DNA from 4 places in the Streptomyces sp. NPDC002845 genome. Region 2 is predicted to be linked to each of the others. Evidence: riboswitches for the same ligand, from Rfam matches in the RefSeq annotation. Region 2 holds a riboswitch; each other region holds the start of a gene.
What was found. Region 2 has a riboswitch for cobalamin ahead of ACWD3C_RS10025 (CbtB domain-containing protein). Riboswitches for the same ligand answer to the same signal wherever they lie in the genome.
Positions count from the first base shown of each region.

Region 1: another riboswitch for cobalamin. It lies ahead of ACWD3C_RS20450 (prenyltransferase/squalene oxidase repeat-containing protein); the one in region 2 lies ahead of ACWD3C_RS10025 (CbtB domain-containing protein).
Region 3: another riboswitch for cobalamin. It lies ahead of ACWD3C_RS36090 (ribonucleoside-diphosphate reductase subunit alpha); the one in region 2 lies ahead of ACWD3C_RS10025 (CbtB domain-containing protein).
Region 4: another riboswitch for cobalamin. It lies ahead of ACWD3C_RS38210 (ABC transporter substrate-binding protein); the one in region 2 lies ahead of ACWD3C_RS10025 (CbtB domain-containing protein).

Region 1 covers NZ_JBSFUU010000026.1:58,259-61,890, forward strand. Annotated here, with positions in the region: gene ACWD3C_RS20445 (SCO2322 family protein) at 191-874, opposite strand; gene ACWD3C_RS20450 (prenyltransferase/squalene oxidase repeat-containing protein) at 871-2,178, opposite strand; cobalamin riboswitch at 2,308-2,450, opposite strand; gene ACWD3C_RS20455 (MBL fold metallo-hydrolase) at 2,608-3,632, opposite strand, start outside.
Region 2 covers NZ_JBSFUU010000011.1:12,341-15,972, forward strand. Annotated here, with positions in the region: partial or broken gene ACWD3C_RS10015 (UvrD-helicase domain-containing protein) at 1-166, opposite strand, end outside; gene ACWD3C_RS10020 (histidine phosphatase family protein) at 646-1,239, opposite strand; cobalamin riboswitch at 1,403-1,543, shown strand; gene ACWD3C_RS10025 (CbtB domain-containing protein) at 1,579-1,803, shown strand; gene ACWD3C_RS10030 (CbtA family protein) at 1,829-2,596, shown strand; gene ACWD3C_RS10035 (acyl-CoA dehydrogenase family protein) at 2,732-3,632, shown strand, end outside.
Region 3 covers NZ_JBSFUU010000070.1:15,571-19,202, forward strand. Annotated here, with positions in the region: gene ACWD3C_RS36090 (ribonucleoside-diphosphate reductase subunit alpha) at 1-2,372, opposite strand, end outside; cobalamin riboswitch at 2,497-2,636, opposite strand; gene ACWD3C_RS36095 (GNAT family N-acetyltransferase) at 2,699-3,202, opposite strand; gene mctP (monocarboxylate uptake permease MctP) at 3,631-3,632, opposite strand, start outside.
Region 4 covers NZ_JBSFUU010000078.1:36,982-40,613, reverse strand. Annotated here, with positions in the region: gene ACWD3C_RS38215 (FecCD family ABC transporter permease) at 1-873, opposite strand, end outside; gene ACWD3C_RS38210 (ABC transporter substrate-binding protein) at 870-1,889, opposite strand; cobalamin riboswitch at 1,959-2,142, opposite strand; gene ACWD3C_RS38205 (CoA-binding protein) at 2,222-2,629, shown strand; gene ACWD3C_RS38200 (universal stress protein) at 2,916-3,632, opposite strand, start outside.

The DNA of each region.
Region 1 (3,632 bases), on a different contig from region 2:
CCGCGTTGCCGAAACGCCCACGTGGCTCCTCCCTCACGCTCGAACCGGCTTCGCTCGGCTCGCGCGGGGGCACCCCCATCGAGGACCTTCCGGCGCCTTGCGATCGCACGCTCCCCCACTCTCGGCTGCGCTCGCGCGGGAAACCCCATGACGACGTGCGCTGATCCGACCGGGGATAGGACACAGGCTCTCACCTCGCGCGGCGCCGCGCCTGCCATACGGCCGCCGCACCCAGCAGGGCCACGGCACCCGCGCCCACGAACAGGCCGACGGACGGCCCCTGTTCGCCGGAGCCGGAGCCGGAGCCGGAGCCGGAGTCGCCGTCTCTGCCACCGTCGCCGCTGCTGTTGCTGTCGCTCTCCGAGATCTGCTCGCCGCACCCCTTCTCCGGGTAGCCCGCGATGGCGCAGAGCAGGGCGTTGGCGTCGTAGCGCAGGGGCCCCGCGACGGCGGCGAGGGCGTCGGCGGTGGTCGCGTCCTCGGGTACGCGGGCGCAGGCCGTGCGCGGGGACGGGGGCGTCTCGCCGGACGGGGCGTCGGCGGCCGTACCGAAGTCGATGACCAGGGCCACCCGCTTGGTGTCCGCCCGCGCGGGCGTCGTCGCGCAGACGGTGTCGAAGTCGGCCGTACCGCGCGGCCGGGCCGCGTCGGCGGAGTCCTCGCTGACGGCGAAGCGGAAGCCCTGGACGTCGCCGTCGGCGGGGCGGGTCGTCGACGGGCCCTGGGTGGCGTACGTCCATGCCGAGCCGTCGCGCTCCCAGAAGGACCAGTAGCGGTAGCCGGCGGCCTGGGCCTGGCCCGAGCTCCCGAGGACGGCCAGGAGAACGGACGAAACGGACGACAGGACCAGGATGGACGTACGCCGCCGGTTCACGGCTGCCGCTTCTTGTTGCGGCCGCTGATCAGGAAACCGACACCGATGCCGCCGACCAGACCGACGCCGATGACCCACCACACGCTGACGCCGGAGTCCTCGTCCTCCCCGGCCTGCGGCTCAGTGGGTACGGCGGAGTGGTCGGACACGTCGGACGCCGGGCCGGTGGCGTCGAGCTGCTCCACGAGGTCGGCACCGCCGAAGTCGCGCGGGTCGGTGCCGGTGGCGTGGGCGGCGAGGATGAGCTGGGCGTACGCGGCGGGGCCGGACTGCGCTGCCCAGGGGCCCGCGTTCTTCTCCAGCCAGGCGAGGGGCTTGTCGGTGCTGCCCTCCTGGCCGGCGGCGGCGAGGGCGACGACCGCGTCGACGGTGTTGCCGTAGTCGGGCTGCTCCTTGTCGCCGGGGTCCTTGAGGTGGCCGTCCTCGGCGAGGGCCTTGGCCAGATACACGGCGCCGTTGTGGGCCGCGTCCTCGGAGGAGAAGGCGTCGCCGCCGACGCACTCGGCTGCCGTACGGGCCTCACCGGCCTCCGCCACGAAACCCTTGCCGAGGCTGCCGAGCACCGCGGCCGCCGTGGCATCGGCGTTCGCGGTCAACGTGCCGTTCTTGTCGGGCTGGTAGGCGAAGGCACCGCCGCCGTCGTCGCCGCAGGGGACGGAGAAGGCGCGCAGTGTCTCGTACGGGGAGTAGTCGCCCTTCCTCTGCTCCTCGGGCTCGTCGCCGGAGGCCACGAAGGCGCCGATCACGACGGATGTGGAGTTCGCGTCGCTCGGGTCACCCGGTGTGTAACCCCAGCCGCCGTTCTTGTTCTGTACGTCCTTCAGCCAGCGCGCTGCCTGGCCGACCTCGCCGTCGTGCCCGCCGAGCGCGGCGAGGGCCTGGACGGCGGCAGCGGTGCTGTTGGTGTCGACCGGCGTCTTGGCGTCGCACTTGGCAGTGGCGTCGGCCCGGTAGGCCGCGAACGCCCCGCTCGCGCACTGCTGCCCGACCAGCCAGTCCACCGCCTCGGCGGCGGGCTTCACACCCGCGGTGTCCAGCGCGAGCAGGGTGAGCGACTGCCGCCACACCCCGTCGTACGTCGGGTCGGTGGAGCCGTACAGCCCCGTGGGGATCGCCTGGGAGGGGGAGGGCGAGGCATCCTCGGCCCAGGCGGACGTGGCGGCCGACGTGTCGGCTCCGGCGGACGTGGCGGCCCGGGCGGCCGGTGCGGAACCGACGCCGATCGCGCCGATCGCGGTGATGACGGCCACCGCGGCGAGTGCGGCCATTCCGGCCGGTACCGCGGTGCTGCGGCGAACATTCATGATCGGCGGCTGCCTTTCCCCTGTTGTCCGGTTCCCTGCGCGGAACCGGGCAGCACGGCACAGCCGGGCGGCTCGGCTCCGTATGCCTCGACGGTGCCCGTCCCCGACGGGCAGCCGGTGACGCGAGCCGGTCACGATCCGTACGGGGCAGTCCGGCTCGCCGGCCTGGCGGACGGCTCACGGTTGCGGGTCAGCGCCGGATTTGCACCGGCTTCCCCCCGTACGGGTGATGACGACCTGGCCACTGTACCGGCCCGTAGGGAAACGGAAACGGCTGAGGGCCACCTGTGGGTGGCGGCGGGTTCCGGCTCACGCCGATGACGGGGATCGCGCCGATGATGGGGATCGCGCCGATGACGGGGATCATGCCTGACGGGGATCACGCCACCGCCGCACCACCTGAGTCGCTTACACCACCGTCCAAGCCGCTTACACCGCCACGTACGCCACCGGCTCGCTCCCCGTCACCGCCTCCGCCCGCCCCAGCTTCACCAGTCGCCGGAGATGGGCCTCGGCCTCCGAGACGGCGATGTTCCTCGATCCGTAGGGGATCTGGTCCCAGGGGCGGTTCCACTGCATGCGTACGGCGAGCTGCCAGGGGGTGAGGGGCTCGGCGAGGAGTGTCAGCAGGCCGGTGAGGCGGTCCTCGTGGTGGGTGAGCAGCTCCCCTACGCGGGCGGTCGCGTCGGTGAACGCGTGCTGGTGGGCGGGGAGTACCTCGGCGGGGCCGAGTCGGCCGATGCGCTCCAGTGAGTCGAGATAGTCGCCGAGGGGGTCGGTGACGGTCGCGTCGTCCGGGTCTTCGTACAGGCCGATGTGCGGGGTGATCTCGGGGAGCAGGTGGTCGCCGGAGAACAGGCGTCCGTGGCCGGGGAGTCGGGAGGGGTGGTCCTCCTCCAGGTGGAGGCAGACGTGGCCGGGGGTGTGGCCCGGGGTCCAGATCGCGCGGAGGCGGCGGCCCGGGATGTCGAGGAGTTCGCCGGGGACGATCTCGCGGTCGGGCAGGGCGGGGGAGAGGCCGGGCAAGGCGGGGCGGTGGGCGGAGCGCAGGGGCGCCACGTGCTCCTCGGGGGCGCCGGCGGCGGTGAGCTTGTCCGCCATGTACGCGAACCAGCGCCCCGGGCGGGTCCGGCGGGTGCGCCGGACGATCGCGGTGTCCGCCGCGTGCATCGCGACCCATGCCCCGGACGCCTCGCGGACGCGTCCCGACAGGCCGTGGTGGTCGGGGTGGTGATGGGTGATCACGACTCCGTGCACCTCGGCGGCCGAGGCGCCACACGCCGTCAGTCCCGCGGCGAGGGTGTCCCAGGAGTCCGGGTCGTCCCAGCCGGTGTCGACCAGGACCGGGCCGCGGTCGGTGTCCACGACGTACACGAGGGTGTGGCCGAGAGGGTTGTCCGGGATGGGGACCTCGATGGACCGTACGCCGCCGCCGTGGTCGTACACCTGCGTCA
Region 2 (3,632 bases):
TGAGGTGGGTGGCTTCGAAGCCTGTCATGATGTCCCGGGCTCCGCGCCAGCCGTAGATCGCCTGTGCGGAGTCGCCGACCATGACCAGCTGGGTGTGGGCACGTTGAGCGGCGAAGACCTGTTCCAGGACGGGGTTGGTGTCCTGTGCTTCGTCGAGGAAGAGGAAGCTCGGGTGTTCCAGGGGCCCGTTCGGTGGTGCGGGATCGTACGGCAGTTTGGTGCGGAGAGTCCCCGGGGCAGTGGAGATCGGGACCGGCCCCGGTTGGCCGCCGCCTTCCCGCGCGTGGGCAGCCGGGGTGCGTTCGCTCGGCGGACCGGTCCGGGTTGCCCCGGCGAGGCCGCCACGTGCACCGAGCGACCGTCAGCCGGATGGTTCGGCGGCCCGCCCGGCGGTTGAGGTCGGCGTCATCGGTCAGGTTGAGGCGGGAGGGGGCCGTTCAGTGGGACCAGGGCTGCCTGGTCGCCCGACGGGGCAGGTCCGTCGGGCGAAGAGCGCGGTCGGCGCGTCGGTCGAGGTCGGCAACCAGGGCCGTCCGGTCGGCCGAGGCCGAGTGGGCGTGGGTCTCGCCCGCCCGGCTGACCGCGCCTCACCACGCAGACCCGCGCGCCGGACGGAGGAGCTTGCCCTCGTCGAGGGCGGCCGGCTCACGCGGGGTCAGTGGAGGCGCCCGTCTCCCCGAGCGGCCGTCCTGCCCGTACGTTCCAGCGGGCGGCCCGGCCGCTGAGTTCCGTGGCGGTCAGCGGGGGTACGTCGACGCGCCAGAAGGCGGACTCCGGCGCGCCCAGCACGCGTACCAGCACGGCCCGTACGACCTCGGGCTCGACCACGGCGACGGTGCGGCCGCCGACCTGGGCGGCCGTGTCGAGCCAGCGTGCGACCCGGTCGCACAGCGCGCGGACCGACTCGCCGCCGTGCGGGGCGGAGTCGGGTTCGGACAGCCACCGGACCATCGCCTCCGGCTCCCTGCCGCTGACCTCCGCCAGGTCCGCGCCGCGCCAGCGGCCGACGTCCAGACCGGCGAGTGAGGGCACCGAAACGGCGTCGAGCCCGAGCGCGTCGGCCGTCTCGCGGCAGCGCACGCTGGGGGAGACCCACGCCCGGTCGGCGGCCGGGACCGTGCCCGCGGCCGCGTGGGCCGACCGAAGGCCGGCGGCGTCCAGCGGGCACCCGTCGTCGAAACGGGCCTCGCGGAGGGCCTTGTTCAGTGCGGGTGAGATCAACATCACTCGGCTCGTCATCCGCCCACTCTCGTACTCGACTCGTCCTCGGCTCGTACTCAACACCCTTGCCCTGTCCGGGACATGACCATAAGGCGACCTGGAAACGGCCGCGTGACCAGGTCACCGGCGCACGGTGCGCCGCCCATGCGCCCTTGGCCGGAACCCCGCTTCGCGGTACGTTCGCGTCGATATCGATGACGGTCGACGGAAGCCGGTGGGAATCCGGCACGGTCGCGCCACTGTAAGCCCAGCCCGTACCGCGCCCGCCAGGGGCGACAGGGGCTGAGCAAGTCAGACCCGTGGCCGTCGTCCTGTGCACCACCGAGACGGGACGCGAGTTCCCCAGGAGGTCCTGCCATGGCGCAGTCCGCCGTCGCATCGTCGGCCGCAACCCCCACCGCCGTACCGGCAAAGCTGCCGGTCGGCGCGATCGTCCCCTGGGCGGTCTTCTTCGGCATCCTGATGCTGGTCCTGCTCTACTTCGTCGGCGCCGAACAGGGCGCCACCTCGCTGCTGTCCGGGGAGGGCGTCCACGAGTGGGTGCACGACGCCCGCCACCTGCTCGGCTTCCCCTGCCACTGACGGCGACGAGGAACCGTAACCGCGCATGAACTCCACAACGGTCAGAAACCTCCTGGTCCGCGGCATGCTCGCGGGCCTCGCCGCAGGCCTTCTCGCCCTGGTCGTCGCCTACTTCCTGGGCGAGCCGCGGGTCGACGAGGCCATCGCCTTCGAGGAGGCCCACGCCCATGAGCACGGCGGCGAGGAACCCTTCAGCCGCACCCTGCAGTCCACCACCGGTCTGAGCACCGGCGTCCTGGTCTACGGCGTCGCGTTCGGCGGCATCGCCGCTCTCGCGTACTGCTTCGCGCTCGGCCGGATCGGCCTCTTCGGGCCGCGCGCGAGCGCGCTGCTCCTGGCGGTGGCGGGGCTGGTCGCGGTCTATGTCGTCCCCTTCCTCAAGTACCCGCCCAACCCGCCCGCCGTCGGCAGCCCCGACGCCCTCGACCAGCGCACCGTGCTGTACTTCCTGATGATCGTGCTCGGCGTGCTCCTGGCCGTCGGCACCGTGATCCTGGGCAAGCGCCTCGCGCCCCGCCTGGGCAACTGGAACGCCACCGTCGCCGCGGGCGCCTTCTTCGTCCTCGCCGTAGGCCTGGCGTATGCCTTCCTGCCGTCCTACGACGAGGCCCCCGAGGGCTTCCCCGCCACGCTGCTCTGGCAGTACAGGCTGTCCGCCCTCGCGATCCAGGTGACCCTCTGGACCGCGTACGGCCTGGTCTTCGGGCACCTGGCGGAACGGCTCCTGGCTCCGCGCCCGGCAGCCGCCCGGGAGAAGGGAAGCGCCGCACAGGCAACTCCCGCCACTCGCTGAGCGATCGACCACATGGCTAAGGCTCCCCGGACTTCCGGGGAGCCTTAGCCATGTGTCCCGCACGTGTTCCCAATTTCTGGAACACGTTCTACGGTGTGCGCCGTCAGGTCCGGCCGTGGGGAGCCAGGAGGCGCCGTGCATCTCGAATACACGCCCGAGCAGCAGCGGCTGCGCACCGAACTGCGCGCCTACTTCGCCGAGTTGGTCCCGGCGGGCGCCCACACGCGGCACGCCGGACCGGCCGCGCAGAAGCGGTTCTACCGCGACACGATCCGCCGCCTCGGCACGGACGGCTGGCTGGGCGTGGGCTGGCCGAAGGAGTACGGCGGGCGCGGACTGACCGCCATGGAACAGTTCATCTTCTTCGACGAGGCCGCCCAGGCCGGCGTCCCGCTGCCGCTGATGGCGCTCAACACGGTCGGCCCGACGATCATGCGGTACGGCACCGAGGAGCAGAAGGCGTCGTTCCTGCCGAAGATCCTCTCCGGCGAGATCGACTTCGCGATCGGCTACAGCGAGCCCGACGCGGGCACGGACCTGGCCTCGCTGAAGACGCGGGCGGTCAGGGAGGGCGACGAGTACGTCATCAACGGGCAGAAGATCTGGACGACCAACGGCGACACGGCGGACTGGGTCTGGCTGGCCGTCCGCACCGACCCGGACGCCCCGCCCCACAAAGGCATCACCATGCTGCTGGTCCCGACCTCCGACCCCGGCTACTCCTGCACCCTCATCAACACCCTCGCGGGCCACGACACGACGGCCAGCTACTACGAGAACGTCCGCGTCCCCGTCTCCCACCGCGTCGGCGAGGAGAACAGGGGCTGGCGGCTGATCACCAACCAGCTCAACCACGAACGCGTCACCCTCGCCGCCCACGGCACCATGGCCATCCGCTCCCTGCACGAGGTCCAGCGCTGGGCCATGGAGACCAAGCTCGCCGACGGCCGCCGCGTCGTCGACCTGCCCTGGGTGCGCCGCCGCCTGGCCCAGATCCACACCCGGCTCGACGCGATGAAACTCCTCAACTGGCAGA
Region 3 (3,632 bases), on a different contig from region 2:
TACTGGCAGGCCTCGCAGGACTCGGGGTTTTCCAGGGAGCAGGCGACGGCCTCTTCGGGGGCCGGCTGCTGTACGGGGACAGTGGCTTGTGCGGCGCGGGCGATGCGGGTCGCCGGGCGGGAACGCAGGTAGTACGTCGTCTTCAGGCCCGACTTCCAGGCGTACGCGTACATCGAGGAGAGCTTGCCGATGGTCGGCGTCTCCATGAAGAGGTTCAGGGACTGGGCCTGGTCCAGGAACGGGGTACGGGCGGCGGCCATGTCGATCAGGCCGCGCTGCGGGATCTCCCACGCCGTGCGGTAGAGGGCGCGTACGTCCTCCGGGATCCAGGTGAAGTCCTGCACCGACCCGCCCGAGTCGCGCAGCGCCTCGCGGGTGCGGGCGTCCCAGACGCCGAGCCGCTTCAGCTCGTTCACCAGGTACGAGTTGACCTGGAGGAACTCGCCGGAGAGGGTCTCGCGCTTGAACAGGTTGGAGACCTGGGGCTCGATGCACTCGTACACGCCGGCGATCGACGCGATCGTGGCGGTGGGCGCGATGGCGAGGAGCAGCGAGTTGCGCAGCCCCGTCTCGGCGATGCGTTCCCGCAGGGCCGCCCAGCGCTCCGGCCAGGTGAACTCGACTCCGTAGTGGTCGGGGTGGAGGACGCCCCGGGCCGTACGGGTCTTCTGCCAGGCGGGGAGGGGCCCGTTGCGCTCGGCGAGGTCGGCGGAGGCCTCGTACGCGGCGAGCATGACGCGTTCGGCGATGCGGGTGGAAAGGCGCTTGGCCTCCGGTGAGTCGAAGGGCAGGCGCAGCTTGAAGAACACGTCCTGCAGGCCCATCGCGCCCAGGCCGACGGGCCGCCACTTCGCGTTCGACCGGCCCGCCTGCTCGGTGGGGTAGAAGTTGATGTCGACGACGCGGTCGAGGAAGGTGACGGCGGTGCGGACGGTGGCGTCGAGCCGCTCCCAGTCGAGGTCGCCGGTCGACGTATCGACAAAGGCACCCAGATTCACCGAACCGAGGTTGCAGACCGCCGTCTCCCCGTCGTCCGTGACCTCCAGGATCTCCGTGCAGAGGTTGGAGGAGTGGATGACGTGGTCCGGCTCGGCCGTCTGGTTGGCGGTGCGGTTGGCGGCGTCCTTGAAGGTCATCCAGCCGTTGCCGGTCTGCGCGAGGGTGCGCATCATGCGGCCGTAGAGATCGCGGGCCGGGATGGTCCTGCGGGCGAGCCCCTCGGCCTCCGCCCTGCGGTAGGCGGCCTCGAACTCCGTGCCCCACAGGTCGGCCAGTTCGGGCACGTCGGCCGGCGAGAACAGCGACCACGGCTCGTCGGCGTTCACACGGCGCATGAACTCGTCCGGGACCCAGTGCGCGAGGTTCAGGTTGTGCGTACGGCGGGCGTCCTCGCCGGTGTTGTCGCGCAGCTCCAGGAACTCCTCGATGTCCGAGTGCCAGGTCTCCAGGTAGACGGCGGCCGCGCCCTTGCGCCGGCCGCCCTGGTTCACGGCGGCGACCGAGGCGTCGAGGGTCTTCAGGAACGGGACGATGCCGTTGGAGTGCCCGTTCGTGCCGCGGATCAGTGAACCGCGGGAGCGGACGCGGGAGTACGCGATGCCGATGCCGCCGGCGTGCTTCGAGAGGCGGGCCACCTGGTGGTAGCGGTCGTAGATCGAGTCCAGCTCGTCCTTCGGGGAGTCGAGGAGGTAGCAGGACGACATCTGGGGGTGCCGGGTGCCGGAGTTGAAGAGCGTGGGGGAGGAGGGAAGGTAGTCGAGGCGGCTCATCAGCCCGTACAGGGCGGCCACTTCGTCGACGGACCGGGTCGTGTCGTCCTCGGCGAGACCGGCGGCCACCCGGAGCATGAAGTGCTGGGGCGTCTCGATGACCTTGCGGGTGATGGGGTGCCGGAGCAGATAGCGGGAGTGGAGCGTCCGCAGACCGAAGTAGCCGAAGCGGTCGTCGGCGTCCGGGTCGGCGAGCGCGTCGAGCCGCTCGGCGTGGACGCGTACGAACTCGGCCGTACGGTCCGCGATGAGCCCCTCCCGGTGCCCGACCGCGACCGACCCGGTGAAGGACGTGACGCCCTGCGAGGCGGCCTCGGCGGCGATGCCGATGGTCAGCAGCCGGGCGGCCAGCCGGGAGTAGGCCGGGTCCTCGGAGATGAGGCCGGCCGCCGCCTCCGTGGCCAGCTCGCGCAGCTCCGTCTCGTCGGCCCGGGCGGACCGGCCGCGCAGCGCGGCGGCGGCGACCCGGCCGGGGTCGGCGTCGGGGAGGTCGGCGGTCAGCTCGGTCAGGGTCCGCAGCAGGGTTGCTCCGGGACCGTCGTCCGCGGTGGATGTCGCGGACTGAGCCGCTGCTGAAGCCGGTTCGGCTGGCGCGATGGTCACGTGGGGCTCTCCCTCGCTCGGCACGGGGGCCTCGCACAGGGCAGGGGGCAGCACACGAGCGCACGTGGCGTCGCGTCCACCGGCCCATTCCACGAGACCCGGACGTCAGGGCACCCGGACCGGACGGCCGGGCGCACTGTCGGCAGGTCCTCGGACTGACGTTCGTGCGGGCCTGTCCCGGGGACAGACATGCACAAGTACACCGTTGCGGGACAGTTCCGGATTCGCACCGGATTCCCCTGCGGCGACAGCGAGCATGAGCATACATCTTGTGCCGGGCCGCGAGGTCACCCCCACATGTTGTGCCGTATCGGTTCCAGAGGGTGTCAGAGCGTCAGCTCGTAGGTGAGCAGGCTGATGTCGAGCTCGGGAATCGGGTTCCAGTCGCGCTCGGGGGTGCGGGTGAAGCCGAGGCGCTCGTAGATGCGGTGGGCGGTGCGCATCGCGGCCTGGGTGGACAGGACGACGCGGACGCAGCCGGGCGTGGCGCGGGCGCGGTCGAGGCAGCCGCGTACGAGGGCTTCGCCCGTGCCCCGGCCACGGGACGCGGGGGTGACCGCGAGCATGCGGATCTCGGCCTCACCGGGCCGCGCTATGTCGGCCATGGGACCGCCGGACGGGACGAACGTCACACCGCCGAGCACCCGGTCCCGCTCCACGGCCACAAGGACCTCGGCCGCGGCCGCTCGCTTGGCCACGTCCTTCAGCTCGCCGAGGTACCCGTCGCTCTCACCGAAGTCGAGCAGGCCGTCGCCGAGATAGGCCTGCGCGGTGATCTCCCCGAGAGCGTCGTACTCGTCGGGCCTGGCCTGCCGGATCGTGATGTCCATGGATGGCAGTCTGCCGGAGGCGGGGGGCGGGCAGGGCAGTTTGGGTGGGTGGGGGTTGCTGTAGATCGGCCTGAACGGCCTCGTCCTCAAACGCTGGACAGGCTGATGGTGCCTGGTCTGGGCTGCAAAGGCTCAGCGCGGAGCTGGAGGAGCTTGGCGCGGGCCCATGGGGCTGGAGCAGGTCGGCGAGGTTGGCGCGGGCTCATCGGCGCCACTCCGGCTGAGGCCGCGCCCCGCAAGGGGCGCGGGGCTGTATCGATATGCGGCTCCGCCGCGTGGGCGCGACCAGCCCCACACAACCCGCAGACCCCCGACAACCCCACCACCCACCCCCTACCGGTGGGGTCGAAGGGGCGGAGCCCCTGGGGGATGGGACGGGTAGGGGCGGCGGGGGCGAAATCAAACCCCGCGCCGCCCCCCGGGCACCCCT
Region 4 (3,632 bases), on a different contig from region 2:
GGACAGCGCGGCGACCGGCAGCAGCCGTACGTGCCCCGGCCCGACCAGCGCGCGGGCGGCGTGCGGCAGGACCAGGCCGACGAAGCCGATGGAGCCGGCGGAACTCACCAGCGCCGCCGTCAGCAGAGCGGTGACGCAGAGCAGCACCAGGCGGGTACGGGCGACGGACACGCCCAGCGAGGCGGCCGCGTCCTGCCCGAAGGCGAAGGCGTCGAGCGTACGGGCGTACCCCAGGCACACCAGCAGCGCGGCCACGAGCACCCCCGCCCCCACCCACACGTCCGTCCAGCCCGCCCCGCCGAGCGAGCCGAGCAGCCAGAACAGCACGCCGCGGGTGGTCTCGGCGTCGGCCGCGGTCATCACGATGAACGAGGTGAGCGCGGAGAAGAGCTGCATCGCGGCGACCCCGGAGAGGACCACGCGGTCGGTGGTGCCGCCGAGCGTGTGGCTGAGCAGCAGCACCAACGCGAACGAGACCAGCGCGCCCAGGAACGCGCCCGCCGACAGCGACACCGCCCCGCCGCCGATCCCCAGCACGACCACGGCGACCGCGCCCGTCGAGGCCCCGGACGAGACCCCGAGCACGAACGGATCGGCGAGCGGATTGCGCAGCAGCGACTGCATGACGGCACCGCACACGGCGAGCCCGGCACCGCACACGGCCGCCAGCAGCGTGCGCGGCAGCCTCAGCTGCCACACGATCCCGTCCCGCACGGGGCTCAAGTCCGTGCTCCCCCAGCCGAGATGGGCCGCGACCACGGACCACACGTCGCCGACGCGGATGTCGGCCGGTCCGATGGTGATCGCGACGGCGAGCGAGCCGCACAGCAGGGCCACTCCGGTCGCGCCGAGCAGAAGCCCCCGGACAGTCACCCGGCGAGCCCGAACGCGCGCAGCCCGGCGGCGACCCGCTCCACGCCCTCCACGGTGCGGATGGTCGGGTTCATGGCCTGTCCGCTGAGCAGCACGTACCGCTTGTTCTTCACGGCGGTCATGTTCTTGGTGACCGGGTCGGACTCCAGGAACGCGATCTTCTTCTCGGCGGACTCGGCGGTCTGCGACTTGCGGACCAGGTCGCCGATGACGAGGACGTCCGGGTCGCGGTCGGCGACGGTCTCCCAGTTGATCTGGGGCCACTCCTCGTGCGTGTCGTCGAAGACGTTCTGGGCGCCGAGGGTCCGGGTGATGGTGCCGGGGGCTCCGCAACAGCCCGCCATGTAGGGGGACTCGGAGTTGGCGAACCAGTACAGGAGGGTGGCGTCGGAGGCGTCGATCCCCGAAGTGGCCGTCGCTGTCCTCTTCTTGAGCGAGGCGACGAGCTTCTCGCCCCGCTCCTCCACCCCGAACACCTCGGCGAGGTCGCGGACTTCGCCGTACACGGTGTCCATGGTCAGCGGCTTCGCCCGCGAGCCGTCCCCGTCGCCGGAGTTGTCCTTGCCCTCGCAGTCGGACGGCGAGACATAGGTGGGCACGCCGAGCTTCTCGAACTGCTCGCGGGTGGCCACGCCGCCCTTGCCGAGGGTGGAGACGAAGGACGCGGCGACGAAGTCCGGCTCGGCGTCCAGGACCCGTTCGAAGGAGGGGGCGTTGTCGGCGATGCGCTCCACCTTGGCGTTCGCCTTCTCCAGGCCCTTCAGCACGGGGTCGGTCCAGGTGGCGGTGCCCGCCATCCGGTCGGCGAGGCCGAGGGAGAGCATGATCTCGGTGGTGCCCTGGTTGAGGGAGACGGCCCGCTTCGGCGGGGAGTCGACGCGTACGGTGCGGCCGCAGTTGTCGAGGGTGACCGCGGCCTCGGCGGTCGTCGTGGAACCGCTCGTTCCGCAGCCGGTGAGGAGCAGCGCTCCGCAGGCGAGCAGGGCGGCGGGACGGGCAAGGCGCGCGAACGGCACGGGAGTCGGTCCTCGTCGTCGAGGGCTCGTACGCGGAGCCCGGTCGTACGGTGCTCCCCCGCCGTCGTCCGACCGCGGGGGCCGCCAGCAGGTCTTCGGACTCGGGATCACCCGGACGTGGCGCCTTCCCGGACCGTCCTGGTCCAGTGGCCGATGCCCCGCCCGTCCCCCTCACCGCTGCGCGTCAGTTCCGGATTCGCACCGGATTCCCTGACCCACGCACGTGGGTTCGACTGGCCTCGGCAAGCTATCACGCCGGGATGCGGGAATCGCCGGGCGCCCTGCGCTGTTGCCGACCGGTGAACCCCTACTTCGGACACGGGAGACAGGACATGTACGGCGATCCGGCCACGATCCGCAGAATCCTGACGGAACTCGGCGACACCTGGGCCGTCGTCGGCCTGTCCATGAACGAGCGCCGCGCGGCGTACGGCGTCGCGGACGTCCTGCAGCGCTACGGCAAGCGCATCGTCCCGGTGCACCCCAAGGCGGAGACGGTCCATGGCGAGCAGGGCTACGCGTCCCTGTCCGACATCCCCTTCCCGGTCGACGTGGTCGACGTCTTCGTCAACAGCGCACTCGCCGGGCCGGTCGCCGACGAGGCCGCGGCCATCGGCGCCAAGGCGGTCTGGTTCCAGCTGGGTGTGATCGACGAGGAGGCGTACCAGCACACCCGCGCGGCCGGCCTGGACATGGTGATGGACCGCTGCCCGGCCATCGAGATCCCCCGCCTGGGCTGAGAGCCTGTGTCACATCCCCGGTCGGATCAGCGCACGTCGTCATGGGGTCCCCCCCCCCCGCTAGAGCGCAGCCGAGAGTGGGGGAGCGTGCGATCGCAAGGCGCCGGAAGGTCCTCGATGGGGGTGCCCCCGCGCGAGCCGAGCGAAGCCGGTTCGAGCGTGGGGGAGGAGCCACGTGGGCGTTTCGGCAACGCGGCTGGGGGTCCCCCCACGCCCTTAAGGCAGTGGGGGAGTGCGTGCCAGGCGGCGGGCGCCCGGCCGGGGACATGACACAGGCTCTGAGCTCTCACTCGTGGGGTACGACGGCGACGGGCGCCGTGGCGTGGTGCAGTACCGCGTGGGTGACCGGGCCGATGTGGGGGCCGACGGGCGCGTGGCGGATGCGGCGGCCGACGACGAGCAGAGAGGCCTCGCGGGAGGCGTCCACCAGGTGGTCGGCTGCCCTGCCGAGCCGTGACTCCTCGGCGACCTCGACGACCGGGAACTTCTGCCGCCAGGGGCGCAGGACCTCGGTCAGAGCGGCGGCGTCCCGCTGCCCCAGTTCGGCGCTCGGTTCGACGGGCATGGGAGGGCCGTACGCGAAGTGGGGTGGCAGGTTCCAGCCGTGGACGACCCGGAGGAGGGTCTCGCGCCGGACGGCCGCCTCGAACGCGAACCCGATGAGCGTGTCGTCGGGGTCGGACGTGTCGATGCCGAGGGCGACGGGGCGGAACGGTGCCGCGGCGGACGGGATTCCGGACGGGTCCTTCCCATGCTCGTCGACCGCCTGCTCCCCGGCCCGGACGAGGACGACGGGCCGCTCGGCGTGCGCGACGACGGCCTGGCCGACCGAGCCGAGCAGGAACCCGGCGATCCCGCTGAGCCCACAGGACCCCAGGGCGAGCAGTTCGGACTCCCGCGCGACCCCGGTCAGCACCTCGCTCGCCCGGCCGAAGAGCCGCTCCGCGCTCACGTCGAGGCCGGGGTGCCGGGCCCGGAGGCCGTCGGCCGTGTCCTGGGGGAA